3 regions of the Aurantivibrio plasticivorans genome follow, and region 2 is predicted to be linked to each of the others. Evidence: predicted binding sites of a transcription regulator. Region 2 holds the regulator's gene; each other region holds the start of a gene.
What was found. The regulator sigma-54, encoded in region 2, starts transcription at its own class of promoters, with help from an activator protein. The targets are predictions, from matches to a motif close to TGGCACANNNNTTGCNNT.

Region 1: a site for sigma-54 is predicted at 4,008-4,025, ahead of ACZ5NB_RS01905 (glutamine synthetase beta-grasp domain-containing protein). Genes of this name have one in related genera too.
Region 3: a site for sigma-54 is predicted at 7,888-7,905, ahead of ACZ5NB_RS11115 (chemotaxis protein CheW). Genes of this name have one in related genera too.

Annotation. Positions count from the first base shown of each region.
Region 1 covers NZ_AP036020.1:418,783-429,638, forward strand. Annotated here, with positions in the region: gene typA (translational GTPase TypA) at 1-1,088, shown strand, start outside; gene ACZ5NB_RS01895 (23S rRNA (adenine(2030)-N(6))-methyltransferase RlmJ) at 1,345-2,169, shown strand; gene ACZ5NB_RS01900 (hypothetical protein) at 2,273-2,806, shown strand; gene ACZ5NB_RS01905 (glutamine synthetase beta-grasp domain-containing protein) at 2,920-3,930, opposite strand; gene ACZ5NB_RS01910 (PP2C family protein-serine/threonine phosphatase) at 4,334-5,098, opposite strand; gene ACZ5NB_RS01915 (serine/threonine protein kinase) at 5,148-6,101, opposite strand; gene ACZ5NB_RS01920 (GNAT family N-acetyltransferase) at 6,309-6,737, shown strand; gene ACZ5NB_RS01925 (AI-2E family transporter) at 6,780-7,874, shown strand; gene ACZ5NB_RS01930 (GNAT family acetyltransferase) at 7,871-8,287, shown strand; gene ACZ5NB_RS01935 (GFA family protein) at 8,298-8,699, shown strand; gene ACZ5NB_RS01940 (LysE family transporter) at 8,920-9,525, shown strand; gene pip (prolyl aminopeptidase) at 9,952-10,856, shown strand, end outside.
Region 2 covers NZ_AP036020.1:2,765,168-2,776,023, reverse strand. Annotated here, with positions in the region: gene ACZ5NB_RS12465 (YhdP family phospholipid transporter) at 1-4,083, shown strand, start outside; gene yjgA (ribosome biogenesis factor YjgA) at 4,102-4,698, opposite strand; gene mgtE (magnesium transporter) at 4,722-6,086, opposite strand; gene ACZ5NB_RS12450 (HPr family phosphocarrier protein) at 6,183-6,452, opposite strand; gene rapZ (RNase adapter RapZ) at 6,485-7,363, opposite strand; gene ACZ5NB_RS12440 (PTS sugar transporter subunit IIA) at 7,452-7,913, opposite strand; gene hpf (ribosome hibernation-promoting factor, HPF/YfiA family) at 7,940-8,230, opposite strand; gene ACZ5NB_RS12430 (RNA polymerase factor sigma-54) at 8,419-9,975, opposite strand; gene lptB (LPS export ABC transporter ATP-binding protein) at 10,285-10,856, opposite strand, start outside.
Region 3 covers NZ_AP036020.1:2,457,315-2,468,170, forward strand. Annotated here, with positions in the region: gene gyrA (DNA gyrase subunit A) at 1-1,377, opposite strand, end outside; gene ACZ5NB_RS11085 (TRZ/ATZ family hydrolase) at 1,714-3,039, shown strand; gene ubiG (bifunctional 2-polyprenyl-6-hydroxyphenol methylase/3-demethylubiquinol 3-O-methyltransferase UbiG) at 3,089-3,793, shown strand; gene ACZ5NB_RS11095 (HAD-IA family hydrolase) at 3,809-4,471, shown strand; gene ACZ5NB_RS11100 (YciK family oxidoreductase) at 4,567-5,349, shown strand; gene ACZ5NB_RS11105 (hypothetical protein) at 5,707-6,315, opposite strand; gene ACZ5NB_RS11110 (DUF2802 domain-containing protein) at 6,319-7,224, opposite strand; gene ACZ5NB_RS11115 (chemotaxis protein CheW) at 7,340-7,825, opposite strand; gene ACZ5NB_RS11120 (chemotaxis protein CheW) at 7,952-8,773, opposite strand; gene ACZ5NB_RS11125 (ParA family protein) at 8,821-9,615, opposite strand; gene motD (flagellar motor protein MotD) at 9,680-10,765, opposite strand; gene ACZ5NB_RS11135 (flagellar motor protein) at 10,845-10,856, opposite strand, start outside.

The sequences.
Region 1 (10,856 bases), 2.0 Mb from region 2:
ATGGTAAAGAGCGCAAAGGCAAGGTGCTGAATGTGAAGGGCTACCTCGGCCTAGATCAGGTTGAAACGCAGCTGGCCACCGCTGGTGACATTGTTTGCGTCAATGGCATCGATGGCCTCAGTATTTCCGATACGCTTTGCGACCCTGAATGTGTCGAAGCGCTACCGCCTCTGACAGTCGACGAGCCTACCGTGAGTATGACATTCATGGTGAACGACTCACCGTTTGCGGGTAAAGAAGGTAAGTTTGTTACCAGCCGTAATATCAAAGATCGTCTCGACCAAGAACTTATTCACAATGTGGCGTTACGAGTAAAGCAAGGCGATAGCGCAGACAAGTTTATTGTTTCTGGTCGTGGTGAGTTGCACCTATCAGTATTGATCGAAACCATGCGCCGCGAAGGATTTGAATTAGGTGTATCGCGCCCGGAAGTTGTTCAGAAAGAGATTGATGGCGAAATTCAAGAGCCCTTCGAGCAAGTGGTCATTGATGTTGAAGAGCAACATCAAGGTGCCATCATGGAAGAGTTGGGATTGCGCAAGGCCGAACTTACTAATATGGAACCAGATGGCAAAGGGCGTGTGCGTTTAGAGTTTATTATGCCATCTCGAGGGTTGATCGGCTTCCGTGGTTTGTTTCTCACGTTGACCTCTGGCTCCGGCATCATGACCAGCATTTTTGACCATTATGGCCCGGTAAAGGATGGCGAAGTTGCGAAGCGCCAAAATGGCGTGTTGGTGAGTATGCTAAAGGGTAAAACAGCGGCTTATGCTTTGTTCAATTTACAAAGTCGTGGGCGTTTATTCTTAGGCCATGCAGTCGACGTCTATGAAGGTCAAGTGATTGGTATCCATTCGCGCAACAACGATCTCGCGGTTAACCCGATTAAAGGCAAGCAGCTAACCAACGTGCGTGCGTCAGGCACGGATGAGGCGTTAACCTTAACGCCCCCTATCAAGCACACACTGGAACAAGCCTTAGAGTTTATTGAAGATGATGAACTTGTCGAAGTGACACCCGAAAGCATTCGTATTCGTAAAAAATTATTAACCGAGAACGAGCGTAAGCGCGCTAAAAACGCCGGTTAAAAAATGCGGCGGCATAGCGCATTCGCGATATGCCGCTTTCTCTTTCCTCAAGCACTCCCCTAATCGTTCTTGCATCGACACCGAATTCTCGGCGGAACCGTTCTGGATACTCGTAAACTTGCAAAGTTTTCAAAAAGGATACAAGTAACATAAAAATTGTTGTCGCGAGACCAAGACAACATGATTTTTGGGGCGTCGGTAATACATAGTGTGCAGCCTGTCGATTCGACAACAGGCGTTAAATAAAAGGATAGTTATGTTTAGCTATTTGCACCCATTTCACGCAGGTAATCATGCGGATGTTCTCAAGCATTGGTTGCTAATCGAATGCGTTCGCTACCTACAGTTGAAAAGCAAACCTTTTGTTTATATTGATACGCACTCAGGCAATGGGATGTATCGTATCGATAGTGTGGAAGCGTTGAAAACTAACGAAATCTTTGACGGTGTATTGAAAATAAATTGGGAAAATTATCCAGAGCTCGATCTGTATCGAGAGCTTGTTAGTGGCGAGTTAAAAAATGGAAACTACCCCGGCTCTCCCTCAATCGTTAAGCAATTGCTGCGGGCAGACGACACGGCGTGGTTTTTTGAAATGCATCCGCAGGTTGTCAAAGATCTGCGGGTGCACTGTGAAAAGAAAGGGCAGTGTTATGTGCGACAGGAGGATGGCTTTAAAGGGTTGTTGAGCCTTTTCCCTGTGCCTAATGGGCGCGCGCTAGTGCTTATTGACCCATCATACGAAGTTAAAAGTGATTATCATACCGTCGTTGATATATTGCAGAAGGCGTATAAAAAAATGCCGCAAGCTACTCTGGCGTTGTGGTACCCGATGGTGAGTCGCGGCACGATTGATGCCTTGGAAGCTAAAATAAAAAAAACGACGCTTAAAAATACTCAGCTGTACGAGATGGGTGTCGCTGAAGATGCCGCGCTGGGTATGACTGCGTCGGGAATGATTATTGTGAATCCACCTTGGACCCTGTCCGCGCTGTATCGCCGCGTTGCAGGCCGCCTGTCTAGCGCGCTATCAAAGGACGGCAGTGAGCGATGGCGGTGTGAGCACTTAGTAGCAGAGTAATTGATCCTATTTCAAAGGCCGTTGGTGCTGCCTGAATTTCCGCTAGTGATCGCGCCGGTGTATGGTTAAGCATTGATGGAAGTGCGCCATCATCGGAGGATCTATGCATATCATCATCGGAATCATAACGGCGGCGGCGGGCTTGATCTGGGCACTTTATAACCTGCAAAACTCTGGTGTCGACCTCAATTCGTTTAACCCGTTTTATTGGGCAAGGCGTCGCAGTTGGGCTAAAAAGGTGGGGGCTAAACCATTGCACTGCATCGAAAGTTCAATGGAAGCTGCTGCTGTATTGGTGGTTGCCGTGGCAGAGCTGCCTGGTTTGATGACCCAAGAGCTCAAAGACAAAGTCATCGATGTATTTTGTCGTGAGTTTAATCTCTCAGCTAAAGATGCCGCTAGCCTTTATGCCTCTTCTTCCTATTTGTTGAAAGAAGCGGGGGAAATATCGCAAGAAGTGCAAGGCATTCTCTCGCCCAGCCTAAAGACGTTCGAAGAAAAGCACGTGGAATCATTGCTAGGCATGCTAAATGAAATTGCGTCGTTTGGAGGCGAGCCTAGCGATACTCAAAAAGCGGTTATGGAGGCTACGGAGAAGGTGTTTAAGTCATCTCCCAATTCGACGCGAAACTGGTAGCAGTAAGCGACGTAACATAGCGCTTAGCTCAAATCAGATATAAAAAACCGGGGGTGAATTTGATTCTCCCCCGGTTTTTTGTTGGCGGTTAGCTTTATGCTAGTGGCCTTATATTACGCCAAAGCTAGCTTGGTTACTTTGATGTTAACAGCAGCTACCTTGTAAGGATCAGCGTTAGACGCGGGACGACGGTCTTCTAGGCGACCTTTCCAGCCATCTTCTACAGTACCGATTGGAATACGGATAGAAGCACCACGGTCAGATACACCATAGCTGTACTGATCGATAGATTGAGTTTCATGCTTACCTGTTAAGCGCTGCTCGTTATGAGCGCCGTATACAGAGATACATTCTTCAACATGCTTGCCGAATTCTTCACAGATCTTGGTGAATACACTCTCGTCGCCAGCTTCACGCATTGCGCCATTAGAGAAGTTAGAATGCATGCCTGAACCGTTCCAGTCGGTATCACCAAGAGGCTTAGGATGCCAGTCGATGGCGAGATCATAACGCTCTGCGGTGCGCTCTAATAGGTAACGAGCCAACCAGATTTCGTCACCGGCTCTCTTCGCGCTCTTAGCAAAAATTTGGAATTCCCACTGGCCAGCAGCTACTTCGGCGTTGATACCTTCAACATTGAGGCCCGCTTCAAGACATAGGTCCAAATGCTCTTCGATTAAGTCACGGCAATAGGCGTTGCGTGCACCAACTGAGCAGTAGTATGGGCCTTGTGGAGGTGGGTAACCGCCAGCTGGGAAACCAGGAGGAAGGTTAGTGTTTGGATCCCACAAGAAGTATTCTTGCTCAAAGCCGAACCAAAAATCATCGTCATCGTCTTCGATAGTCGCACGACCGTTAGATACGTGAGGAGTACCATCAGCATTCAATACTTCGGTCATTACGAGGTAAGAGTTGATACGACCTGGATCAGGAATAATGGCGACTGGCTTCAACAGACAATCCGACGCGTTGCCTTCAGCCTGTTCGGTAGAACTACCGTCGAATGACCACATTGGGCAGTCTTCAAGTTTGCCGCTGAAGTCTTTGCGGACCATAGTTTTACTGCGTAGGCTTTGGGTTGGTTGGTAGCCGTCAAGCCAGATATATTCCAACTTACTCTTCATAATTTTCATTCTCCGTAAAGGTCGTTATTCAGGGCGAGCCCCTGATTTTTGAAGTCAGATAAAATGACACATTATTTATCGCAATTGGCATTACATTATTCATGCCAGGTCGAGTATTGTGGCGAAGCCCTTGCTGAATGGGCTGGTGCGGACAAAGGGTTAGAAAATGCACCAATTTAAAGCACCTATTTGGTGCGGTGCATCACTTGTCGCTCCATTTTGGTGCTATCGCTTGTCTCGTAGGCCTTTAGAGCGAGATCTATGCTTTTGGCTTGTATTCGCCTTCTAGCCTGTCCTTGGCGTAGTAGCGCAATAAATCATCGGTTTTTAATCGCGTGGGTACACCCGTTTTTTCATTTTTGGCTATTGTTCAAACTGCACCAGATTAGCACTATTCTGCTAATTAGTCGGCATCGACAACAATGGCGGTTATGTTGTCACGGCCCCCTTTATTGAGTGCGCCATCAATGAGTGCACGCACAGCGTTGTCGGCGGTATCTTGGGCAAGTAATTGTTCTATGTCGTCAACGGTAAGGTCTTTGTAGAGGCCATCGCTACAAATCAAAAATCGATCTCCTGGTTCAACACAGTCAAAATCAAGCTCCAGGTGGAGAGTTTGATGGACGCCAACAGCGCGGGTTAATACGTGGGCGGATGGATGATGCTCAGCTTGGGCAGGCCGCAGCTGACCACGCGCGATCATGGTCTGGGCGACGCTATGATCTGTTGTTAATTGAGTCAGCGTGTTGTTTCTTAGTCGATATATTCGGCTGTCCCCAGCCCACAAAAAGAAGACATGAGATCCATAGTTGAACAGAACGGCAACGGTTGAACCAACCTGTTCACCGGGAAATGACGTCCGGCAAAGATTGTGTGCATCCCTCAGCTTCATTTCAAGGTCTCTGACGCTCTCGGCCAGGGAGCTTGCCTTCATAAAATGCACAAGCGATTCAGCGACTACTCCGCTGGCATAGTCACCGCGATTTAGACCACCCATGCCGTCGGCAACGGCCCATAAACCATGTTCCGATGAGTGATAAAAGGCATCCTCGTTGGCTTTGCGCACCAGTCCTGCATGACTTTTAGCTGCGCTATGCCAGGATATCGAGGCTGCCGACGTGCATGTCGTTTCAAGTTCTTTCAGCTGCTTAAAATCAATGTAGGGCATGGCCGTGGTTCTATATTTTGAGTAAGCCTGGTATCGAGGTCGCGAGAGTCTATTGCACAAATCCCCAGTTTTCTCTGAGGGTGCGCAGCACAGCATCGGCGGAGTGCGGCCTGTTATTGGGGTCTTTTTCCAAACAGCTCATGGTTAAATCGGCGAGAATACTCGGTATTCGGGCTTTAGATGCTTTGCGCGGGTCGACAGGTGTCTCGGTTTTAATTTGTTCCAGCAGCGTTGTCACATTGTCGCCCTGAAAAGGTGTTAGTCCAGTGAGTACTTCGTAGAGTACCGAGCCTAAGCTATACAGGTCAGACTGTACGTCGATGGATGGGTCTCGGTGTATCTGCTCTGGTGACATATACATGACCGTGCCCTGAAGTTTTGCTTCGCCGGTCATGCCAGGTTCGGCGGCAATTTGTTCTAGCTCCGAATTATCGTCGACCTTTTTCTCGTCCTTTGACCATACCTTTGCAAGCCCCCAGTCCAGCAGAAGTACCTCGCCGTATGGGCCTACTAGAATATTTTCAGGCTTAATGTCCCGGTGCAGTACGCCTCGTGAATGAGCATAACCGAGCACTTGTGCGACGGGCATAATAAGATCCATGAGCTGAGTTAGATCATAACGCTCACGAAAATTTAGCACCTCACGAAGTGTATAACCGTGTACCAATTTCATGGTGAAATAATAATTGCCGCGATTGTCGCGACCGATTTCATAGGTTGGAATAGTATTGGGGTGCTGCAAAATTGCAGAAATACGAGCCTCTCGTAATAAGCGTTTTGTCTCAATCGGGTCGTTAATGAACTCAGGGCGTAGCGATTTATAGCAGATAGTCCGTCCTAGGTGCAGATCGCGGCAGGATTGAATAATGGATTTTCCGCCCTTGGCGATGGTGCTAAAAAATGCGTAGCGTGTTTTGGGGTTGAGAGTCTCCGGCAAAGGCTTGTCGGTGTCTTCTGAAAAAAGACGCGCGCTATCAACCTTTTGCTGAGGAAATTCGAGCATTGTTAGCTCCTGGGGGCTTCAACGTTATTAGGGGCTCCACTCTAACCTTAGTCGCAATTGAATTACAACTATGCGCGGTTGGTTGTCGCTTATTTGCGCTTGCGTATTCTCTCTTGTGTTCATCTTATGTTTTAATCATAAAAGGAAACGTCCTGTAGAACCCAATAACAAAGCGTTTACTCTATTTTTGCAAAGGACTGGCTATGCATGGACACATCAATAGACTTCATCGAAGACCCTGCTGTTATTCGGTTGCTCAAAGAACAACTGGCAGATATGCAAATCACATCTCCCCCTGAAAGTAGACATGCACTTACCTTTGAGAAGTTAAAGTACCGTGACGTGACATGTTGGGTGGCAAGAGATAAGTTGAATGTATTGGGGTGTGCGGCGCTGAAAGAGCTGAATTCACAAAACGGTGACATTAAATCGATGCGCACTGCGCGAGAGTCGAGAGACCGAGGCGTTGCTTGGGCGTTGTTATCAATCATTATGGTTGGCAACTGGAAGCATGCCATTTTGACCAAGCCGGGCGGTTGTGCGAGCGTGAGGGGTTTGTGTATTGCAAGCCTTTTTGCTGCATACAGTGAGGACTCGAATGGTTGTTATATGACGAAAAGGTTTTGCGCTGATTAACGCTCAATCTATCAGTACATCTTTATCAATACAGAGGTTTGCATGAGTGCGGAAAAAATTGAAAGACGAGCATTTCTCGGTGCGCTAATTGGCATTACGCTACTATTTGGCGCGCTCATGCTGCCATTTTTTGCACCGATTTTATGGGCTTGCATTATCGCCATATTATTTCACCCAATGCAGTGTTGGTTGGTCGGCAAGTGGGGGAAGAGGCCAAATGTTACTGCCTTGGTAACGTTGATGGTGTGTATTGTTTTAGTGATTATACCAGTGTTGTTTCTGGGGTTTACCTTTATACAGCAAGGCGTCGACCTCTACCAAAAGTTAAAAGAGGGGGATGTAAATCCAGCTGAGTATGTCGATCAGGTGCGTGCGGCTTTTCCCGCAATTGAATCACTTCTGCAGCGATTTGATATTGATATTAATGCGTTAAGGCAGGGTGCTTCCAAAGCAGCGTTAGCAGCGGGCCAATTTCTCGCGGGCAATGCGCTTGCTGTCGGTCAGGGTACATTTCAATTTTTTCTGTCATTTTGCATTATGCTTTACGTTGCGTTCTTTTTGTTGCGAGATGGGAATGAGCTCATTGAAATGCTGATTCATTATCTGCCAATTGGTGATGAGCGTGAGCGTCTTCTGTTCCAAAAATTCAGTGAAGTATCAAAAGCAACGGTAAAAGGCAACTTGGTTATTGCTATTGTTCAGGGTGCATTGGGTGGCATTATATTTTGGGTGTTGGATTTGCCTCCAGCTTTGTTGTGGGGTGTGGTGATGGCAGTGTTATCGTTAATTCCAGCCGTCGGTGCGGGTCTCGTGTGGTTGCCAGCCGCAATCTACCTTTACGCAGTGGGTGAAGTGATGTCGGGCACGGTGCTAGTACTTTTCGGTATTTTTGTTATTGGTTTAGTTGATAATGTGCTGCGCCCCATATTAGTCGGCAAAGATACCAAGCTGCCAGATTGGATGGTGTTGCTGTCGACGTTAAGTGGTTTAACGCTGTTTGGTATGAATGGTTTTGTCGTGGGTCCAATCATCGCCATGCTATTTATTGCGTTTTGGCAAATTTTTGGCCGTGAGTTTGGTGTTCATGCTGATGGGCCAATCGAGGATGCGTTGGCAGACGAGCGAGAATCAGAATGAACATTCGATCTTTTGATGAGCACGATCGCGAAGCGGTGATCGATCTTTGGCAGGTGTGCGGTTTAGTTGTTCCGCAAAACAACCCACATAAAGATATTGATCGAAAGTTGCAGGATAGTGGTAAGTTGTTTTTGGTGGGCGATATTGACGGAAGAATCGTGGCGAGTGCAATGGCTGGCTACGATGGGCATCGAGGTTGGATTAATTACTTGGCCGTATTGCCCTCAATGCGACGTGAAGGGTTAGGCCGCGAGATGATGAAAGCAGTGGAAAAAAGATTGTTAGCTGTAGGCTGCCCAAAGATAAACCTGCAAATACGAACAACCAATCAACAGGTTATAGAATTTTATGAGGCGATCGGTTACAGCATGGATCGAGTGGTCTCTATGGGTAAGCGCTTAGAATACGATTAAGGGGGCTATTATGCATGGCGGAAGTTGCTTGTGCAGTGAGGTAAGCTATACCTATGCGGGAGACATCGAGGAGCTATCGCGTTGCTATTGTGCGCAATGTCAAAAAGCCCAAGGCGGTGCTTTCGTCGCAGTTGCACCGATCGAAGCGGAACTCTTCAAAGTCGTAAAAGGAAAAGATAAGCTCAGCGAATATCGAGCGTCACCAAACAAGCGTCGCGTCTTTTGCGGAATCTGTGCAAGCCCCTTATATAGCGCAAGAGATGATCTGCCGAGTATTTTGCGGCTGCGCGTGGGAACGCTAGACTCGCACATTAATCCTGCTAGACAATATCATGCCTTTATTTCCTCCACGCCTAGCTGGTACGTTATCAATGACGAATTCCCTAGGTATGATAAAAAACCAAACCATTAAATCAGATGGTCCAATTTAATCTTCTCGAGAATGACTTAATACTAAATACATATAGCCCATTGTGGGCTTTCGGGTGAGTAATTTCAGGCACTAATAGTGAAACTACACTGCGAGCGCTGGGGCCTCTGTCGAGCGCGAACAATTGCCATAGTGAATAAGAAAGTAAAGAATGTTTGTTGTTGAATTATTGGCACGCTACTGGTTGGAATGTTGAGCGCCGATGTTAGTGTTTATGTTCGCTGCCATTTCATTTGGTGTTGCTGCGGGTATCAAGCCTGGACCATTGGGGGTTTTTATTATTCATCAAACCCTCACGCGAGGTGTTCGGGTTGGCTTTCTTGCTAGTCTCGCGCCATTCATTACTGATGGTCCTATTATTATCATTGCCTTGCTCCTGTCGACGACGCTTCACTCTCTGAGTCAGTTAGAAGCGTTGTTGTCATTGCTGGGTGGGTTGTATTTATTGTGGGTCGGCTACAAATTATTGATGGCTCCAAGCGAGATTAATCCTCAACAATCGAGTGGGGCATCTAGTTTGTTGACGGCTGTAAAAATCAATGCCTTAAATCCCTCACCTTATTTGTTTTGGCTAACGATTGGCAGTAGCTACATTGCTATGGGGACGGCCTTGGAAGCCGGCGTTTTTATCATTGTGGCTTTAACCTCGCTATGTCTGACAAAATTGGCTGTTGCGTTGGCCGTGTTTCGTCTCGGCAACATGTTCAATAAACGGTTGTATGCGCTATTCATTAAAATAATGGCTTTGCCTTTATTTCTCTTTGCAGTTCATCTCTTGTATCGCGCGTACCAAGTTTGGCTGCCGTAGTGCAGGTTCTTCAAACGCTAAGATCGGTGTACTTCGTGATAGCGGTGGGCGTATTTGTTTGCTGCTGATTTGTTAGCTTCTCTGTTTTGTTGGCCAATGTGCCATATGCCAACCTTGAGACCGAGACGCCAATCTTAGTTGCGTAAGACAGAGAGTGATTCGCAATCGAAGAGTGCCGCTAATACGGTGCCACCTCGGAAAGTCAATGAGCTTGAGATTTTATAGGCTTTGGTTTTATGGCCTTAGATTGAGAGGGGCTGTGCCTAGAGGAGCTGAGCCTTGACGAGGCTTTGTAGACCTATTTCTCGATCTAAGTCAAAAACCGCGCGAATAGGCGTAGCGGCTGAAAAGGGATGAGAGTAGTCTCTTTAGTCTACACTTATAGCTCAACTTGCTCTGCACAAGAGCAGCGAAATAGAGGCCGCCATGTTCAGTTTGTACCCGGATATCAAAACCTTCGATAAGCAAATGTTGGGTGTTAGTGATTTGCACACGCTCTATGTCGAGCAGTCTGGGAACCCGGACGGGATTCCTGTGTTGTTTGTTCACGGCGGACCAGGTGGGGGAGCGGGTAAGCAAGATCGCTGTTTTTTCGATCCTGAGCGTTATCGCATTATTGCTTTTGATCAGCGTGGCGCGGGGCATTCTACACCGCATGCGGAATTAGAGGACAACAACACACAAGCACTTGTGAGTGATATCGAAAAAATTCGAAAGCACTTAGGTATTGAGCGTTGGGTTCTATTTGGAGGGTCTTGGGGGTCAACCTTGAGTTTGCTTTATGCGCAGGCATACCCAGACAAAGTCATGGGGCTCATATTGCGTGGTATTTTTCTCTGCCGTCAGCGCGATCTCAATTGGTTCTATCAAGATGGAGCGAGCCATCTCTTTCCTGACTATTGGGAAGACTACGTCAAACCAATTCCGGAAGCTGAACGCGGTAATATGATTAAGGCGTATTACGATAGGCTGACTGGAGAGAACGAGCTGGCTAAGATGGCTACGGCTAAGTCATGGTCTGTGTGGGAGGGGCGCTGCTCAACGTTGCGTCCCAATCACGAAGTCGTGGAGACTTTTGCCGACCCACACCGTGCCGTGGCGTTAGCGCGTATTGAAGCGCATTACTTCATCAACAATTGCTTTATCGACGAAAACCAAATTCTTGAACATACCGACAAGCTACAAGGCATTCCAGGGATTATTGTTCACGGCCGCTACGACGCCGTGTGTCCTCTTGATAACGCATTCAAGCTCCACAAGCGGTGGCATGATTCCCAGCTGCACATTATTCGAGATGCGGGCCATGCTTCGCGCGAGCCTAGTATCGTGGA
Region 2 (10,856 bases):
TTGCGTGGTGTGACGTTGAACAATGATGCCGGCGATCAAATATTTGCTGTAAATACCCTGCGGAGCAGAGTTTCCCTACTTGATTCTTTGATTAGCTGGGATTTAGTGATTGGAAAGTTTGAGCTTGTGCAGGTTGAGATGTCTCTTATCCAGAAGGAGGATCGAACCTGGATGTTGAGTGGGTGGGATCCACAAAAGTTGCAGGACGACGGTATTGCAAGCGACGACCCACTTGACCGCTTTTTTTCGGTCAATGAAATAGAATTTCGCGATGCTGAATTAAAATTCGAGTTTGCAACGGGTCATCACAGTGAACTTTCGTTACCGCATCTGCTTTTGCAAAATAGCGGCGATTTCCATCGTTTTGAGTCGCAAGTGGGGGTCGATAGCAACAATGAAGTTATCACGCTGGTGGTTGAAGGTCATGGTGACCCGCGAAGTATCGCCGACTTTAGTGCTAAGGGCTACATCAAACTGCGAAACTTTGAATTAGAAAAAGCAATGGCCGCCCTGCCGGGAGAATTATGGGAAGGCTTGCCCAACAAAGAGTGGCGCGAAGGGCACTTTCTGGATTTTGAAGCCTGGTTCGACATCTATCAGGGGATGGAAATTGTTACGCGCGGGAGAGTCGATGTTGGCGAGCCGCCTGTTGCTATGGATAACGAAGTGCTTTTTCCAAATCAGTCAGGAGCAAATTTTGCAGCGCGATGGAATACAGATGGTTCTTGGGAGTTAAGCTTAAGGGACGTTCTGATGGCGTGGGGGGATTACACGGCGCCGAGTTTTGATGTGTTGATTTCGTCTCCACAGCTCGGCCAACCCGTTACCGTACAAACGGCTGAGCTTGACCTGGATGTATGGCTTCCGCGCGTCAAAGAGATTGGTCTGGTGAAGGGTGAGGCGTTAGCTGCACTGAATGATCTAGATCCCAAGGGGGTTTTGGAGAACCTGCAATTACGTATTGAAGGTGCTGGCGTTGACGCAATCCGTTTGCAGACCAATTTAAATACAGTCAGTGTGGAAAGTTACAACGGCGCACCTAAGTTAGTAAATATTGATGGGTATTTGGAAGCAACGCCATTGGCTGGCTACATCGACTTGGACAGCAAGCAAGGTTTTTCAATGCTGTATCCCACGGTGTATGAAAAGCCTTTCGATCTGTCTGATGCTATAGGAAGAGTGCATTGGGATGTAGACCTTGAGAAGAGGGCAGTGAATGTACACAGCGGGTTAATAACGGCGGACAGCAAATTTGGAGAAGTTGCCGGTTATTTTTCTCTCTTCGTACCTTTCTCCTTCGGTAGTGTGCCGGAGGAATTGATTATTCAGCTGGGCGTGAATAATAGCCAGGCTAAGTTTCAGAATGAGTTGGTTCCCTATGTTGTCCCCCAAACTCTGCGCGATTGGCTCGACAATAATATTCACTCGGGGGATGTGAGTTATGGCGGATTTATCTACCGTGGCGGTTTTACAAGCAAAGAAAACCCTCATACATCATTGCAACTTTTTGTTGATGTGGCTGATGGACGAGTTAGTTATCACCCAAGTTGGCCTGAGTTAACGGATGTAGAAAGTACGGTCTGGCTAGATGACACGACGGTCTACGCTAAAACTCAGCGTGCAAAAACTTACGATACCAAGATAGCTGAAGCATTCGTTACTGTTGATGTCGAGAGTGAAGGGGATATCATCATTGAAGTAGCTGGTGAGGCCAGCGGTACGCTCGATGATGCAATCCGCTTGTTAAACGAAACGCCTTTACGCGATGCTGCCGGTCGTTATTTCGATGAAGTTCAACTGCAAGGCGATCTGTTAACGCAGCTTGAGCTGATGTTGCCTCTGGAAATACAGCGGGCGCAAGAGGGTGAAGGCATCTCTGATACCAGAACGCTGGTAGACAGCGAAAGCCAGGAAGTAGAGCAAGGGGGTGCGCCGGAAGATAAAGCGAATGCCGTAAAACCTGAAGCGGAATTTAGAATTGCAGATGGTGCCAAATATCGCATTGTTGGCAGCTTGGGGGATGTCAGTTTGCGGCATGACCCTTCAAATATCACGATAGAACAAATAGAGGGATCGTTTTCTTATCACGAATCAAATGGTATCAATAGCGATAATTTAACAGGTACTCTGTGGGGGCAAGCCTTGAGTGGGAGTGTTTCTACTAGTAACTTTTTATCAAGTTCTCAAAAGATCAGTATCTTAGCAAACGGCCGAACGAATGTTGACAACGTGGCAGCATGGTTAGATGTTGATATCCCATCGTTTATTCATGGTTCTTCTGAAGTGTTTGCAGACCTTACGTTTTCCTCGCCATCAACAACGGATCAAAGCCAGCCAGATGCAGTATTAACACTGCAAAGTGATTTGTCACAAGTGGTTATTGATGCGCCTGCCCCATTAGGCAAAATGAGTGAAGAAGCACTACCTGTAAAAGTTGAGTTGAATTTTGATGAACAAGGAATGCTCTATTCTCTGGATTATGGCGATCATTTACGAGGGAAAGTGTTGTTGCGTGATAACCAGCTCGCGCAACTAGTCATGAGTGTAAACGATCAGGCGCGATTAAAAGGGCGTGATGGTTGGTTTATCGACGGACATATAGACGCCTTAAATTATGCTGAGTGGCAAGAATTTGTTGAAGCTGTGTTGGCCTATTGGCAAAAACAACCTGGCGGAACTGGCGAAGGCCTATATCCCGTTGTCAATTTGAGTGTGGGCACACTCGATTTTCAAGGGTTTCCGATTACCGACATCGTATTGGGCGTAACCCGCCCAGAAAATAAATGGCTAGTTAACCTCGATTCCGCCACTATTGCGGGTGATATTGAAATTGCTCAAGGTGAGGCGCCAATAGAGTTGATGCTCGACTATTTTCACCTCGTGAATTCTGATGCTAATGTTGATGCGTCGGAGAGTATTGCCGCTGAGGTAGAAACGCAAGAGTCGATAGATCCGCTAGCGGGGGTTGACCCGAAGAGCTTGCCCGCGATGTCAGTCATCGTGAATCAATTTACCATTGATGGTGACGATTTTGGAAATTGGACTTTCAAGTTGACGCCAACCACGACTGGGGTTGAGGTTACGCAATTAGTTGCTGATGTGAAAAATGTTCATATAGACGGAATCAGTCAGACGGGCGCAACGATTTGGTGGGACAAAATAGGCGAACAATCGAGTTCGCGTTTCCAGGGTGTTGTCGTCAGCAAGGACCTTGGAAAGGTTTTAGAGTCTTGGGACCAACCCGCTATGGTGGACAGTGAAGACGCAGTGTTTAAGGCGCAACTCAATTGGGGCGGTTCTCCCGCGAATATATCCACGATCAATATTGCAGGCGATGTGTCGATCGCGATGCAGAGGGGCGCTTTTTCGACGGATGATAGTCAGTCGGGGGCTAGCGGCGCGTTGTTGCAACTTATTAGTTTTTTCAATGTAGATTCTTGGTTGCGTAGGCTCCGTTACAGTTTTTCTGATTTAGGCCGAGAGGGGATGCCCTATCACAATATCGAAGGTATGCTTAATTTTGATCGAGGGACTGTGAATATATATGAACCATTGACCATTGATTCTCCATCAGGGCGCTTTCAAATTACCGGCAGCGTCAACCTCGTAGATGAAGGTGTGGATGCGATGCTCACGGCAACGCTACCGGTCGGTGGGAACTTAACGTTAGTGACGGCATTTGCAGCCGGCTTGCCAGCCGCATTGGGTGTATACCTGATTAGTAAAGCATTTGAAAAACAAGTTGATAAGGTGGCGAGCTTACGTTACGAAGTTAAAGGGTCATTGAATGATCCTGAACTTAAGTTCGAGCGCGTCTCGGATAAAAAAGTTGTCGAATCGGTTGTCCCTGAAATATCTCCTCAGGAGGACGACGATGGCAGTGCGATAAACTCATCGCCTGATTCCGACGAATCACTACCTCATGAATTGCCTGTGGATGCGGCTGATGTGATCGATCATCAAAAGGGGGAGCTGGACGCGGAGAGTGATGCTTCTTCAAGGAGCGGCACCGAAGGCGTAGGTGATGCTCAGGAAGCGCTTGATGCTCAACGCAATTCTATGTATTACCTTGAAGCAGCGTAATCTCTTCCCAAAGGTTTTTTAGAGCATTGTATCCCTTAAAAACTTAAATAATTTCCGCGTGTTAGCAGGCGGCTTGCCGTTCCCTTGTTCTTTTACTGCATTGCGCACCAGTTGCCTAAAGGTTTGACGGTCCGTATCTGGGTACTCGTTTAAAAACGCGGTGACATCGTTAGAGTTGTTTTCCAGCAAACGATCACGCCATTGTTCAACAAGGTGGTGACGTTTGATAGTTCTGGTTTGCTCAGCGTCCATTTCTGCAAAACGCGCATGGATGGATTCTAAATCTTGTTTACGCATTTGCTTGCCGATGTATTGAAGTAGCCTACGCTTCGCTTCATTTTTTGCGACACGTCGATATTCTTCGATTCCCGACAACAGTTCCTCGGTAAGTACAAAGTTTGCGCGTTGTTGCTCGTTCAGGTCCGCTAAACGCTTCCCAAGTTCTTGAAGTTCATGCATTTCACGCTTGAGTTGCGATTTACTGACGTAGACTATTTCTTCGGCATCACCTTCAGGCTCATCACTTATAGTATCTGTGGCATTGATAGCGGGCTCAGCGGGTGAGTCTGGCGTGTCGGATGGGTCTTTAGTATTTGTGTGGTGAAATTCTTTCATGATTCGATAATTACTATTGACGATTAAGCGTAAAACATAGTCGCTAAACCGAGAAACGAGAGAAAACCAACAACGTCCGTGACTGTTGTTAAAAGGACGCCACCGGCTAATGCTGGATCTATCTCCATGCGTTTTAAGAAGATGGGTAGCAAGGTGCCAGCAAGTGCGGCGGCAATGAGGCTTATAATCATTGCGGCTCCAATGATTAAGGCTATATCAAAATCCTTCATCCAAAACGAAACCACTAGCCCCATGATGACGGCCCATAATACCCCGTTCATTGCAGACACTAAAAACTCCCGGGATAAAAGCCAATTTATGTTGTTGCGACCAATGTGCCCTAAGGCCATGCCGCGAATCATTACAGTGAGCGTTTGGTTCCCGGCAACACCTCCCATACTGGCAACGATAGGCATGAGAACCGCGAGAGCCACGATTTTATCAATGGTCTCTTTAAAGTTGTCGATGACTAAAGAGGCAATGATCGCAGTGACAAGATTGATACCCAACCATACAGCACGCCTTGGTGCAGTCTTCATGACGGAGGCAAATGTTGCACCTTCTGCATCAAGACCGGCCATGCTCATAAGTGAGTGATCAGCGTCTTCGCGGATAACGTCTACCGCGTCATCAATGGTAATGCGTCCTAGTACCTTACCTTCTTCATCGATCACTGGCGTTGAAACCCAATCGTGTTGTTCAAACAAGCGAGCGACTTCAATATCAGGCATGTCAGCAGGGATTGCTTCGACGTCCGTTTCCATCACTTCGCGCACCGTCATGTTTGGGTCGGTGGTCAATAACTTACGAAGAGTTAGCAGCCCTAGATATTTACCATCACGATTGACAACAATAACGTTGTCGGTCGATTGTGGAAGTTCTTCGTGACGACGCAAGTAGCGCAGCACAATGTCGAGGGTTAGGTTGGGCCGGACAGTAATGATGTCTGAGCTCATTAACCCGCCGGCCGTATCGCCAGCATATGACAGCAGCGACTCTACTCGTTCACGGTTTTGTTCGCTCATCGCCGCTAACACTTGCTGGATAATTTGGTCCGGCAGTTGTTGCAGAATATCGGCTACGTCGTCGTCGTCGAGGTCTTCTGTGACAGCGGCGACTTCCTCGGTGTTCATTTGGTTGAGGAAGTAAAGCTGGTTTTCTTCGGATAGTTCTTGAAGAACTTCACCCTCAAGGTCTTTGTCAATTAATCGCCACAGCGCTAGCCGAGATCGAGGGGGTGAAGATTCCAGTAAGTGAGCGATTTCTACCGGGCGGAGGCCATTTAGCATACGTCGCACAGGCTGAAACGCGCCGCTCTCTAGCGCGTCGGTAATCCGAGCTAGATGGGCTTGTGTTTGCGCTTTTAACTGGTCTGTAGATGGCTGCATATAAGTGAAAATCGCTAGAGGGCTTTGTCCCGGTAAGTGTAACTGATAGTGCGTTAATTTGCTTTTCGCTCAGGGCTTCGCGTAAACATGTAAGCCTTATTCTTCTTCATCAAATCGGTTATTAATCAGCGCTACAATTGCTTCCATGGCCTGCTGCTCGTCTTTGCCTTCGCTGGTAATCACAAGCTCAGTACCTTTACTTGCGGCGAGAAGCATAAGAGACATGACACTTTTGCCGTCTACACGAGTTTGTTGACTGCCGATGGTAATCTTACTGCCAAACCGACCGCAGGTTTTAGCCAGCTTTGCTGCTGCCCGAGCATGTAGGCCGAGTTTATTTATTATTGTAATTTGTTGTTCAACCATAAAAGTGTTAATTCCAAGGTCGCTTAGATCGCTTAATTGTGATCGGTCATATTTAATTCACGGTGTCTCACCAATACATTTTTGTATGCTTTACTGAAGTGTGTAAACAATTGGTTCGACAGGTAGACAGAGCGATGTTGGCCGCCAGTACAGCCAATGGCAATCGTAATGTAGCTACGATTATTTGCTTGGTGTTTGGGTAACCACCGCTCTAAATAAGCGGTGATATCAGCAAGCATATCTTGCACGTCGTCATGTCCCGACAAAAATGTTTCGATAGGTTCTTCAAGGCCATTAAAGTTCCGCAAGTGCGGCTTCCAATACGGGTTTGGTAGGCAGCGCACGTCGTAGACAATTTCAGCGTCAGCCGGTATTCCGTGTTTGAAGCCGAAAGACTCAAACAAAATAGACATTTCTGAAGCATCTGCGCCAAGTACACGGGTTTTAATGAGATCACGGAGCTCATGCAAATTTAGGCTAGTTGTGTCGATAACTAGATCTGACAGATCTGCGATGGGTTCGAGTAAGGAGCGCTCGGCGTGAATGGCTTGTTTGAGGTCTGTATTTTCATCACTCAGGGGGTGTTTTCTACGTGTTTCACTGTAACGTTGAATGAGAATGTTGTTTTTTGCATCGAGAAAAACTATCTCACATTTAACCCCTAGTGCTTCGATCGCTGTGAGAGTTTGTGGAAACTGTTTTAAGTCTTGCCAGGTGTTTCTGGCATCAATGCTGATAGCAAATTTTTGGTGACCATCACCATCGGGGTTAAGCGTCTTTATATGGTCAACTAATTGCGGTAGCAAGGAAGCTGGTAGGTTGTCCACGCACGTGAAACCAGCATCTTCGAGAAGGTGTAGCGCGGTACTCTTGCCTGAGCCGGAATGGCCGCTAATGACAATCAAACGCATAATTGAAACCTTTTAGCTCCATTAGGTTGAGCCTTAGAGTTTGCTCAAAAGGCGCTGGCCCGGTTATCGATACCGATTATTTATTTCGTTAGATATCGTTAAATACTTCGGTGGCACATTTGAATAAAGATTCATCGCTATTGGCCCGCCTGATGATATTAAGATTAGACGGATTACTAAACGCTTGCGCTAGTAGAGACAGGGTTTGCAGGTGCTGATTCTCCGCTTCGTCGGGCACCAGCAACGCAAACACGATATCTACTGGGGAATCATCAATTGCTTCAAATTCAATCGCCGTATCGAGAGTGAATAAGACGCCCACGGCATTGGCTAAGTTTTTGACCCGACAATGCGGTATTGCAATACCTTGCCCAATACCAGTAGAGCCTAGTCTCTCTCGATTCACTAGTTCTCTGAATAATTCATCCGACGAGAGTGCCGGGTAGTCTTCTGCGATTTTTTTTGCTGTTTCTTCCAAAACCCGCTTCTTGCTGCCACCAGCAATGTGGCAACAAGTGCGAGAGGGGGAGAGTATCTTGCTAATGTCCATAGGTTGGTTAACTGCTCGCGAGACGACTAGCGATGGCTACGTTGCTTTTCTTTGTGCTTAATGAGCTGTCGGTCAAGCTTGTCTGACAGAAGATCGATCGCAGCGTATAAATCTTCATTGCTAGAATCCGCAAAAAAATCTTTACCGCTAACGTGTACAGTGGCTTCTGCTTTTTGCTCCAGCTTGTCGACTGACAAGATAACGTTAACCGACGTAATCTGGTCGCTGTGTCGGTTGAGTTTGTCGAGTTTGTTGGCGACATAATCTTTAATGGAGTCGGTGAGATCGAGGTGATGGCCACTGATGTTTAATTGCATAGTGCAGCTCCTAATTGTGTAGGGGAACTCTGTCCGTTATATGACAATAATTGATTGTTTTGCGGGTCACATTACATACTTGGGGCGTTGACTCCTGTTGGATATAAGCCTCTTTGCCTAAGTAGGCGCTATGACTGTAGCGGAAGTAAGGTCGCGACAAATGTGTCGAGTTAATCGCTGGATACTTTTCACACAAGCCGTTTGCGTTCGTTAGAAGCGGGAATGTTTAGAGACTCCCGATACTTGGCTATAGTGCGTCTTGCTACTTGAATACCTTGCTCGGCCAATAGTTCGGCAATTTTACTATCACTGAGTGGTTTTTTCGGATTTTCCGCAACAACCAGTTTCTTAATTATAGCGCGGATAGCGGTAGATGAGCATTCTCCGCCGCTGTCGGTACTGACATGACTAGAGAAAAAATATTTTAGCTCAAATATCCCCTGTGGCGTGTGCATATACTTTTGCGTTGTCACACGGGAAATAGTGGATTCATGCATCCCCACCGCCTCAGCAACGTCGTGAAGAACTAGTGGCTTCATCGCCTCTGGACCATAGTCTAAGAAACCGCGTTGCTTTTCTACGATACAGGTGGCAACTTTTAACAAGGTTTCGTTACGGCTATGCAAACTTTTTAGAAACCATCGCGCTTCCTGCAAATTATCTCTCAAGAAGGTGTTGTCACTACTATTGTCGGCTCGCTTAATCAATGCAGAATAGGCTGGGTTGATACGCAGCTTAGGTGCGATATCAGGATTTAGCTTCACTGCCCACCGGTCGTCCTCTTTACTGACGAATACATCCGGTACGACATATTCGGTTTCCCCAGCGTTAATTTGTTCACCTGGGCGAGGGTTTAAGCTTTGAATTAATAAAATCGTATCGCGTAGTTCCGCTTCTTTGAGCTTTGTTTTACGCATTAATTGTTTGTAATCTCGACTACCGAGCAATGCTAGGTGGTCTTTGACGACGACGAAGGCGTCTTTTAAATAAGGTGTATCTTCAGCGAACTGTTTCAGCTGGATGAGTAGGGACTCTTGGAGGTCGTGAGCACAAACACCGGGTGGGTCAAATTGTTGCAGTCGATGTAAAACGGCATTGACTTCATCTTCTTCGAGTTCTTCCAGGCTATCTTCGATACCGTGAAATATCTCATTGGTGGTTTGAGAAAGGAAACCAGACGGCTCAACAGCATCAAGAATTGACATGGCGATGACGCGGTCTCGATCAGACATTGGCGTCAAATTAAGCTGCCACATTAGGTGATCGTATAGAGACTCTGTGACAGTACGCCGGGAGTCGTAATCGTAGTCTTCGTCTTCAGGGCCACTAGCGACAGGGCCTGTTGACGGTTGGTAGATATCGTCCCAACTGGTATCGACTGGAAGTTCATTGGGGATTTCATTATTCCAGTCTGACTCAGGGTAATCTTGCGAGTCATCACTTGAATTGGGTGCGCTATTCTCGAAATTATCGTTGTTATAAAGGTCTTGAGGGTCATTGGCGGAGTCGCCATCGGATGTACTGGTTGCTTCGCTGGTATTCTCCGAATTTGAATCAGTATCACCGCTGCCTCCATCCGAACCTGAATCATCTTCAGATATCTCCAACATTGGATTGGAATCTAGCGCATCTTGGATCTCTTGCTGTAAATCCAAGGTGGACAGTTGCAGAAGCTTAATTGCTTGCTGCAATTGCGGTGTCATTGTGAGCTGTTGGCCCAGCTTAAGTTGAAGCGATTGTTTCATAGATGACGGCGACTGCGTTGCACTTTAACTTGCCAAGCACAACTTCGGTTTGATAGTGCGAGCGTTGACAAGATCTTGTTGCTCAACCGTGAGACTTGGCTTTCCCTTAATTTACATCAGCTAAATTGTCTAGAAAGGATGTGCCAATTTGGAACCCCTGACTAAGTGTAGACAGGCTACCGCGACGCGGCAATCTTGACAAGCAATGTTTATGCCTGTGGTCAAAAAATCGCTTATTTAATGAAAATTGGTTTGTAAAAAACGCGGTTAATAGCGAATTAGACGTTGACTTGAGGCGTGTCGATAGGCCTATAGACGAAAATGTTCGCCCAGATAAACTTTGCGAACTTTCTGGTTGTTCAGAACTTGTTCGGGGCTACCCGACTCGATGATATGACCTTCACTAACAATGAAAGCGCGCTCGCAAATATCGAGCGTTTCTCTTACATTGTGATCGGTAATGAGCACGCCGATACCGCGTTCTTTTAGGTGAGTGATGATGCCTTTGATGTCGTTAACGGATATTGGGTCAACGCCCGCGAAGGGTTCGTCCAACAAAATAAAGGCAGGATCAGTGGCTAACGCTCGCGCAATTTCCACTCGACGGCGTTCGCCGCCTGATAACGCCATGCCTAGGCTGTCGCGTAAGTGGGTGATATTGAACTCGACTAACAATTCCTCCATTTTGTGGAGGCGCTGTTTACGATTGAGTTGGGGGCGCGTCTCGAGAATACTGAGAATATTGTCAGCGACCGATAACTTGCGAAAAACCGAAGCCTCTTGAGGTAAATAGCCTATGCCCGCTTTAGCGCGATCATGCATAGCAAATTGAGTAATATTGAGGTCGTCGATGAAGATCTCGCCACGCAAAGGTTTAATCA
Region 3 (10,856 bases), 310 kb from region 2:
TTGTGCTGGAGATAGGAAATATTGACCATCGCGAATGCCGTATTGGTCTTCTAAGTCATCAGGGCGACAGACACTATCGCCTCCATCACTTTTCGCACGCTCTAAAAACTCACCGACATCTGCAAGGTTCCAGCCTTTCGCCAATAGCGCTTCTTTCGCATCAGCGGGTGTAGCGGAGGACTTAATCAGCTCAATCACTGGATCAATATTAGCGATCGCAATAGCCAAGCCTTCGAGAATATGGCCGCGATCACGTGCTTTCTTGAGCAAGTAAACAGTACGACGAGTAACAACTTCGCGACGATGACGCACGAAGTATTCAATAAGCTCCTTCAGGTTTAGCGTGCGCGGTTGATTGTCCACCAACGCAACCATGTTAATACCGAAGACACTTTGAAGGGCAGTTTGTTGGTAAAGGTTGTTGAGAACGACCTCACCGGACTCACCGCGCTTCAATTCGATAACAATACGCAGCCCTTCTTTATCAGACTCGTCGCGCAGCTCCGATATACCCTCAATCTTCTTCTCTTTGACTAATTCGGCGATGCGCTCAATAAGCCGCGCCTTATTCAACTGGTATGGGATCTCGTGAACAATAATAACGTCGCGATTAGTCTTCTCATCGGTAATAACTTCAGCACGCGCGCGAACGTAGATTCGACCGCGTCCAGTGCGATACGCCTGCACAATCCCAGCACGACCATTAATGATCGCACCTGTTGGAAAGTCAGGACCAGGGACGTGCTGCATGAGTTCATCAATAGTAATGTCTTCGTTGTCGATAAACGCTAAACAGCCATTTACGACTTCGCGAAGATTATGCGGAGGAATATTGGTTGCCATACCCACCGCGATACCGGAAGAGCCGTTCACCAACAGGTTGGGGACTCGTGTGGGTAACACCTCAGGTATTTGTTCTTGTCCGTCGTAGTTATCAACGAAATTAACAGTGTCTTTGTCGAGGTCAGCCAAAAGCTCATGGGAGATTTTGGCCATGCGTATTTCGGTATAACGCATAGCGGCTGCTCGGTCGCCATCGATGGAACCGAAATTCCCTTGACCATCAACCAGCATATAACGCATTGAGAACGGCTGAGCCATACGAACGATGGTGTCATAAACAGCAGAATCACCATGTGGATGATACTTACCGATGACGTCGCCAACCACACGGGCTGACTTTTTGTACGACTTATTCCAGTCGTTACCTAATTCGTTCATTGCAAACAGCACCCGGCGATGCACAGGCTTTAAGCCATCACGCACGTCCGGCAGCGCTCGCCCTACAATAACGCTCATAGCGTAATCTAGGTAAGACTGTTTGAGTTCATCTTCGATGTTTCGGGACAGGATTTCTTTTGCTATATCGTCGCCCATAGGAGTGCGGCTTTCCTTTACTGCGGATACATTATTGTAATAATGACCACATACCAGAACCCGACTTAGCCGACCCTCTTATCAAAACGAGAGTCCCTCAACGGCTGTATTGAGTCGGTAGGTTGACTTGAGCCCCAACCGGTATGCACCAAACAAAATTTAGCGCGCGATAATAGCATAATTCCCTACAGATAAGCACTGTCTGGACTGTACCCTGGGAACAAACTGGTTATACTTGCGGGCCTTTACGGTTTGGAACGAAAACCTGTCCATATTTCGTTCAATACCTAGCCACAACCTACGCTATCAAGCCACTCATCGCACAGGAAATGTAGTATGTCCGCCGACCAAGACGTCGATATTTTAATCAACGCCAAGTGGATCATACCGGTCATTCCTGAAGACCAGGTTTTCAGCGATTGCAGCATTGTGATTGCTGCCAACAAAATCGTAGGCATCTACCCTCAGTCCGAAGCGCTCAAGCGGTTTAACGCCACCGAGATTATCGATCTAAACGAGCACGCTCTGATCCCTGGACTCATCAATGCACATGGTCACTTAGCCATGAGCTTAATGCGAGGCTATGCCGACGATTTGCCCCTATACACCTGGCTCGAGCAGCATATTTGGCCCGCCGAGGGCCGTTGGGTAAGCCCCGAGTTTGTTAAAGACGGCGCACAGTTAGCCATGGCGGAAATGATTCGCGGCGGAACCACCTGCTTTAGCGACATGTATTTTTTTCCTGATCAGGTGGCCGAGGCAGCGCAGCAAGCCAACATGCGAGCACAAATCACTGCGCCAGTATTGGATTTTCCTACTGCATGGGCGGACAACGCTGATGAGTACATCAGTAAAGCGATTGAAGTGCATGACCAGTTTCGCACCAGCAGCCTTATCACAGTAGGGTTTGGCCCTCACGCGCCTTACACAGTATCGGACGCGCCCTTCCAGAAAGTCGCCACCTACGCGGAAGAACTTCAAGCGCCAATCCAAGTCCACCTTCATGAAACTGCTCAAGAGGTAAGCGACGCGCTGTCCAATACCGGTAAACGCCCTGTCGAGCGGCTGAACGATCTAGGGTTTTTCTCACCTGCCGTGCAGTGTGTTCACATGACAACGTTAACCGACGAGGATATTGAGATTATCCAGCGCTGTGGAGCACATGTTATTCACTGCCCAGAATCCAACCTAAAACTCGCTAGTGGCATGGCACCCGTTGCCAAGCTACTCAAAGCCGGGGTGAATGTCGCATTGGGTACTGACGGATGTGCCAGCAACAACGATCTCGATCTTTTAGGTGAAATGCGGACGGCGGCACTACTTGCCAAAGCGGTCAGTGGCGACGCAGCGGTGGTGAATGCTCATCAAGCTCTGCGGATGGCAACCATAAACGGTGCTAGAGCGATGGGTAAAGAGCGTGAAATCGGCAGTTTAGAGGTAGGTAAGTTTGCCGATATAGCCGCAATCAAGCTTGATCAAATTGAAAACCTCCCCATGTTCAACCCAGTATCACAACTTGTTTATAGCCATGTTAGTCACCAAGTCAGTGATGTTTGGGTCAATGGGCAGCCGGTCATGCGTCAGCGTGAACTCCTCACGTTGAACCAACGAGACATTACAAATCGTATACAACAATGGCAGCAGAAAATGTCGGCCAAGTGACGCACTTTTATCAACTAAAAAACCAAGATTATTAAACCGGATTACAGCTATGTCAGCGAATGTAGACTCCGCAGAAATTGCAAAATTTGAAGCGCTCGCCAGCCGTTGGTGGGATCCTGAAAGTGAATTTAAGCCACTTCATGCGATCAACCCGCTGCGCTGCAATTATATTGATCAATATTCGCCGGTGGCAGAGAAAAAGGTGCTCGACGTCGGTTGTGGCGGCGGCCTTATTAGCGAAGGCCTAACCCATCGCGGGGCGGTGGTTACCGGTATCGACATGGGTGAAGCACCGTTGCAGGTTGCTAAATTACACGCATTGGAAACTGGCATCAGTATCGATTACCAACAAATCACGGCCGAGGACATGGCAGAAAAAATGCCGGAGCAATTTGATGTCGTCACGTGTTTAGAGATGCTAGAGCACGTGCCCGACCCCAGTGCTGTAGTTAAAGCCTGTGCCGATTTAGTTAAGCCAGGCGGTCATATATATTTTTCGACAATAAATCGCAATCCCAAGGCCTATGCCTTCGCGATTCTCGGTGCTGAATATGTGCTAAAGCTATTACCTAAAGGCACGCATGATTACGCGAAATTTATTAAACCATCCGAATTGGGTATTTGGATGCGCGAAGCAGGTTTACAGTTAAAACACATGACCGGCCTTACCTTTAATCCAATTACTAGCAAATATAAATTAGTCGAGAAAGATGTCTCGGTTAATTACATGGTTCACGTACAAAAGCCGTTGTAAGGTTTACCCTCTACCATGAATTTAAAAGCAGTTGTTTTTGATCTAGACGGTACTTTAATCGACACCGCCCCCGACTTTGTCACAACCGTGAACACACTACTCGCCGAAGAAGACGCACCTTTGCTCAGTGAAGAAGCTATTCGCCGAGTCGTTTCCAACGGCGCCCGTGCACTGGTGAGAAGAGCGTTTGATATTGACCTTGAACACCCAGACTTCGACCGTTTGTTGCAACGTTTGCTTACCATCTATAGTGAACGGCTCTGCGTGGACACAACACCATTTCCCGGTATCGACCAGGTACTGAAATGCATAGATCAAAACAATCTCGCCTGGGGCATAGTAACCAATAAGCCATCTCAGTATACCAACCCAATTGTTGAACAATTAGCATTTAATCCTCAGCCCGGCAGTGTTGTCTGCCCAGATCATGTATCTCGATCTAAGCCTGACCCTGAGCCGCTCATTCTCGCCTGCCAACACTTAGGCTGCCACCCGCAAGATGTTTTGTATGTAGGGGATCACCTGCGTGACATCGAGTGCGGTAAACGTGCAGGAAGTGCCACCGTTGCAGCCGCCTATGGCTACATAGACGAAGGCGATGATCCTCAATCATGGCAAGCGGACCATACGATTCACGCTGCAGCAGAGCTAGTGACAATTATTGAAAGCCAGCTTTAAGGCTGTTTTTCAAATATCGAATAAACGTTCAGAACGACATCAATATCAGCAAAAAAGACAGACTCAATCAGCTGCAAACGTAATAGGAAACGCCAATGACTTCGCCCAACCTTCAAGACTACCAACCACCTACCGATCTGTTAGCCGGCAAAATCATTGCCGTGACTGGCGCTGGAGACGGTATTGGGCGAGTTGCTGCATTGACTTGCGCAAACCATGGAGCAACCGTTATTTTACTAGGGCGAACTATCCAAAAATTAGAAAAAGTGTATGACGAAATTGAGTCGTTGGGATGCCCTCAAGCGGCAATTTACCCGATAAATTTCGAAGGCGCTGTAGAAAAAGATTATGACGATATGGCGGTCGCCCTGGATAAAGAATTTGGCAAACTTGATGGACTGCTACACAACGCAGCAATTCTTGGGCCTCGTACCCCGCTCACCCATTTCAATGCCGAATCATGGCAAAGTGTCATGCAGGTAAACGCTACTGCACCGTTTTTAATGACCAAGGCTTTATCCCCCTTACTCGAGAAAGCACCACACGCTTCAATCATTTTCACTGGGTCGTCTGTAGGGTACGAAGGGCGTGCATTTTGGGGAGCTTATGCGGCCTCGAAAGCGGCAATAGAAAACATGATGCAAACCTTGTCATCAGAGCTATCCGACACCACCAATATTCGAGTTAACAGTATAAACCCTGGTGCGACCCGCACTAAAATGCGCGCGCTCGCCTACCCTGGTGAAAACCCAAACACACTCAAAACCCCAGAAGACATCATGAGCAGCTACTTATTTTTATTAGGTGACGACAGTGTGGAAATAAGTGGCAAACAAATTCAATCGCAACCCAAAGATGGCCAACCTTCCATCCGTTAAATGACACCTTTCCAATTGAAAAATCAAAAAAAAAGCCCGGCTAGTTGCCGGGCTAAAAGTCAGTGTGAGAATTACGATTGCCATCTGAATTTGGTGTGGTATTTTTAAATCTAAATAAGCAACAGCGAGACACATTATTTAGACTAAGGGTGTTACCACTAACCTTGGGCCATCCTGCTTTTACCTTGAGTTGCAAGGCAAAATTGATTTTCGATCTAGTGTACTGCTGAACCACCAACAACATGATCTACTCATCACTCGACCTCACTTCAGTATAGGCCTACCAGATAATTGAGTTAGTGTGTTTTTTTCTAAAGAATCTATTAAATGCTTAGAATTGCTCTGTAACTTTTGGTGCTAACTTTCCTGAGCTGACAGGTTCTGTTCATCACTGGAATTCAATGTTCCCTGGTCAGTCGTTGATGACTTAGGCGATTCCGATGTCGGAGATTCTGATGCCGGCATTTCTGGGTCAGCGCTTTCGGCGCTAGATTCAATAGAAACAGATGAAGCAGAAGTATTAGTAGGCGTTGTCATTTCTGGTTGATCATGTTTTTCAACATTTTGGTTAGACTTACTCTTCTCTGGCTGACCGTGCCAAGTCTTAACGTTAACTACCACACCATGATCAAGTGTAATGACTAACTGGCGAGCCTGAATAGTTTGATTCTGGCTGCGAAAAATCAAAAAAACTTTGGTGTAGTGACTGTGCGTTTCCTTCACTTCATAGGTCAACTGGTGCCTAGTATCTTCGAGCTGTCTCTGACGACTAGGGTAGCCGATATGTTCTAGCACCCACTCTTCGGTGGTAACACCGGGCTTTATCTTTCCAAGAAGTTCATCTGTTAATGGGTGTCCTTCGTATTCAACCCGGACTTCTCGACGAATATCTACAAATGTACAACTACTGAGCAATAGTACCCACAGTAAAAGTATCAACCGCGTGACGTTATTTTGGTTCAGCACAGTTTAACTCACTGCGATAGCATTAGGTTTACCCGCTTGGCGCTGCACCATTGCAAGTAAAGCTGCTTCCGCTTTTGATAAACCACAGCGTTTCGCCACATCGCTTTCGGACAATCCTTGAGCGAGTAAACGTTTAGCTTGGTCAAATGGAGACACCACCGATTCAATTTTGTTAGGCTCTGCATATGCTTTACCTGGACTACTCCCAGTTGATGTGTTGCGCGTTTCGAGCTGCATATTATTGCGATTAAAAGCGCCCTTCTCTCTCGCTAAGTTACTTGGTGCAGCAACAGGCCGTTTAGACGAATTCGTGCTGGCACTTTGGTAAAACGCATCAGTCGTTTTTGCCAAGCCATCTTGTAATACTTTGAGTTTTTCTGTTGCAGTAGAACTTATCTGCGATGCATGCTGATCTGAGGTTCGCTGGGCTGTTTTGTTGCCAGACACGGTGTTCGTTGAAGAGGCAATGTCACGATCGGAACCAGTAGTACCTTGAGGACTAGGAGGTTGAGGACTAGTAGCTTTAGAACTGACAATTTGGGGATTGGCAACGCTCATCGACGCTGGTTCTGGCACCACAGGATGATTAGATCCTGAAAAAGTCTGAGTCTTCTGTGCTGCTAAATCTTTTTGAAAATCACTTAATGATGAGGGCTGGGCCAACCTCTTTTCGAGTTGAATAATGCGCTGCCCCATTCCGACAGCCGCATTACCGGCAATTTGCAAATCGTGGCTTAATTCTCGATACCGGTGGTCGATATTTGCCACCTTAAGCTTGGTGACCCAAAGCATTCTCAAGACCAACGCTAGCGCAATCCAACTAATAGCCAACGTGCCGCCGAGAAATACGTCTTGCCAAGCACCCAAATTGCTGGAGTTGATTAATCCTGCCAAGAATCCATCTAACATAATTGTCTCACTGTTGTGATGTCACTGATACTGACAGGCAGTGCCGACTATGCGTCCTTGCTCAATGAACTAATTTGACGGAATAAATACAAAACCTATGCTTTGCTTTCCGCTATCAAACGCTGTCGATATCTGCCCACTCTTCATCGGTCAACAACTTGTCCAGCTCAATGAGTATCAAGAGTTCGTCATTTTTATGGCACACACCTTGAATAAACTTCGCTGTGTCATCATTTCCGACATTGGGAGCAGTTTCGATTTCTGACTGACGGAGGTAAACCACTTCGGCCACACTATCTACCAAAATCCCTACAACATGCTTATCAGCTTCGATAATAACAATACGCGTATTGTCATTAACTTCACCAGCGAGCAAACCAAAACGGTGGCGTGTGTCGATAACAGTGACAACATTCCCACGCAAATTGATTATACCCAGCACATAGGGCGGTGCACCCGGCACCGGGGCAATTTCCGAGTAACGTAATACCTCTTGCACCTGCATTACGTTAATCCCGTAGGTCTCACCTGCAAGCCGAAAGGTGACCCACTGCAATACGGGATCTTCGGTAGCGTTACTCGAAACGGAGCTAGTAGCCATGGTTGTTTATCCTCTACATCCTGCGTCAAAAATCAAACACATCACTCCCTTAATCATAGTTAAGAGCAGCTTTTATGCCAGGTAAAAAAAAGCGTGTTCGCTAAACTTTGTGTCATCTCCGCGACATCACGAAACATCGCTATCCAAAAGGGCGCGCCCCAATGTCGGTACGTCGACCAAAACGCACATATGATTTTTTACAATACCGGCAAGCCATGGCTGCTGACTACGGTCTCGCCGCCACTTGACATCGTCAACTTGAATACGAATCGGTTGATCAACGCTATTTACCGTTAACCCCCAATGCAATCTATCAATGGTCATAATGTAATCGGGTTTTTGAGCGGTTTCTTCGTGGTAGCGCTCCGGCATCACATATTGTGCGGTATTAATGACGTTAATTTTCCCCATAGGAGTGGGCTGTATGCCGACGAACCATGGCGCCTGACCGAACAAAGGGCTCAATGCATCGGTGATCTCATATATCTGTCCCAAGGAGATTAAAGGCACCGCGAGTGTCATGCCATTCACCTTAAACAGTAAAATATCAAAAGCATCTTGCGCCCAAGATGGACGGCCGTTTTCGTGCCAATGGCTCGCTTCAAACTCAACCGCCTGAAAATTATCGTCGGTTAATGGCGAATTCAGATCTGTCTTTAGGTCTTGTTCGGAATGCTCAGGAGCTACAACATTCGGTTCTGCTTCAGCAATTGTTCGCTGTGTAACCGCGTCTCCCTCTGCGACAGGAACAACCTCTAAAATGGAGGGGCTTAGCATAACGGGAGAGCGCCGAACCGGCTCTAGTAATTCGGCACTAGCGCTAACATCGTTATTCTTCACAACAGGCTGTTCGCTTGGTGTGGTACTAGTATGTTCGCGATTTAACAAATCGTTCAAATAGGCCAACATCAGTTTTTGGGACGATTGCTGTTCATTACGTAGTGACATTTTAAGCCTTCATTAAACCCATAGTGCACTTGGCCAACATACGTGTATTAGCTTGCATAGGATTGCATTTCCGTACTTTTCCCATCGCTGCTTAAATGCTCCAGCAATTGCCTGTAGCCGTTCATGGCAAAGCACTCGTCATTTAGGTTATGCGGCAATTCACCTGTCTCCATCGCATCGCGGAATTTGGTGTCCATATTGATTTGGCCATTCCATACAAGATCGCCAAATGATTCGCGTAAGGACATTAAACTAGCGGTTGACGCATGTGTACGACGATCAAATAGCGTGGGAACGATAGTACATCGCGTGTCTTGACGTTTGACATCCGTGAATAGCGACAACGTTTTCATCATTCGTTGCGTTCCCTGTAGTGCTAAAAATTCAGTTTGGACTGGAATAACAATATCGGTTGCTGCATTGATCGCATTGATCATCAACATCCCTAACATAGGCGGCCCGTCGATCACCGCAATATCCACACTACTCGTTAAACATTGAAGATTTTCAGCGACCATTAAACCCATACCATCCGCCCCCTCCGGCTGCCGATCAATTGTTGCCAAGCTCGGGGACGACGGTAAAAAAAGCAATTTCTTTTGAGCTGTGTTAAAGCAAGCAGAACGTAACTCCCAGTGGCTAATGTCGCTGTTAAATAGCCCAAAGCTACTCTCCGTTAAGCCGTCAGTCTCTATACGGAAAAAGCTCGTCAATGAGCAGTGGGGATCTAGGTCAACCAGTAAAACGCGCTTGCCAGCGTTTGCCGCTAAACAAGCCAGACTCAAGGCGGTGGTAGTTTTTCCAACACCACCTTTTTGATTAAGAACGGACCATGTGATCATCTCAGGCCTTGAAATACTTATGAAGAAACATCAACGTGAAATTAAACCAATACCGTTGTCTTACTTAGCGATCTTGTTCCACTGTACTTTCATTAGTGACTGGCTCAGCTGGAGGATTAACTCTTTGCAACTCAGGGTCACTACTAAACAATAGACCGCCATTCTCCAACGGTATAGGTTTTATCAGAGGTGCCACATCGGCACTATCGCGATCAGTTGCATTAGTCCCTTGACTATCTATGGTGTCCGCCTGGTTTGATATCTCTGCATCAATGGTTGACAGTCCATCTGTTGATACAGTGTCTAATTGATTCACAGCACCTCCAGAAAAATCTTGCAGTTGCTGACCGGAAATCGACGGCCGCTCATTCGTTTGACGAGAGACCATCACGATAACGCGACGATTTTTGGCTCTACCCTGCTCTGATTCATTGTCGGCAATGGGTCTGTGCTCACCGTAACCAACAGCACTTAATCGATCAGGAGAGACACCATTGTTCGCCAACAGCTTAACCACAGATGCCGCCCTAGCTGACGACAGCTCCCAGTTATTCTTAAAACGACGATTACTTATAGGGACGTTATCGGTAAAACCTTCTACTTGAACGGGGTTGTTAGTGTCAGACAACAGGGTAGCTATTTCTTCAAAGATCCCCTTAGCTTGCAAACTGGGATCGGCGCTAGCAGAGGGAAATAGAATACTCGATTTTAATTCGATCTCTAGCCACATCTCGTTGCCCGTCACTGACAATAAATTATCATCGATTAAATCCAAAAACCGCTCATTAAAATTATTGGATAGCTGAACCAAATCCGCTGTTTTAGATTGCTCTGCGGACTGTGTCGGCACTTCATTGGGGTCTACATCCCCAGTATTGGTTTGATCTTCAGCTCCTTTACCATTTCGCTCTATGACAGAAGGATCGTTTGATAACGTAGGATCACCGACTTGTATCGGGTTGATAGCCGATGCCGGCACATCAAACGCTTTAATCAATTCACTGGAAAGCACTCTGTATTTGCCTTCATTCACGTGTGATATGGAGTACATCACAACGAAAAACGCAAACAACAAAGTGACGAAATCTGAATAGGAAACCAGCCACCGATCATGGTTTACATCTAAATCTACTGTCGGACGTCTTCGCATATTAGTTTCGTTTCACAAAACGTTGGTACTCCAACGGATGCATGCTCTTTTGAATGGATTCTATTGGACTTATGCTAAATCAAGGGTGAAG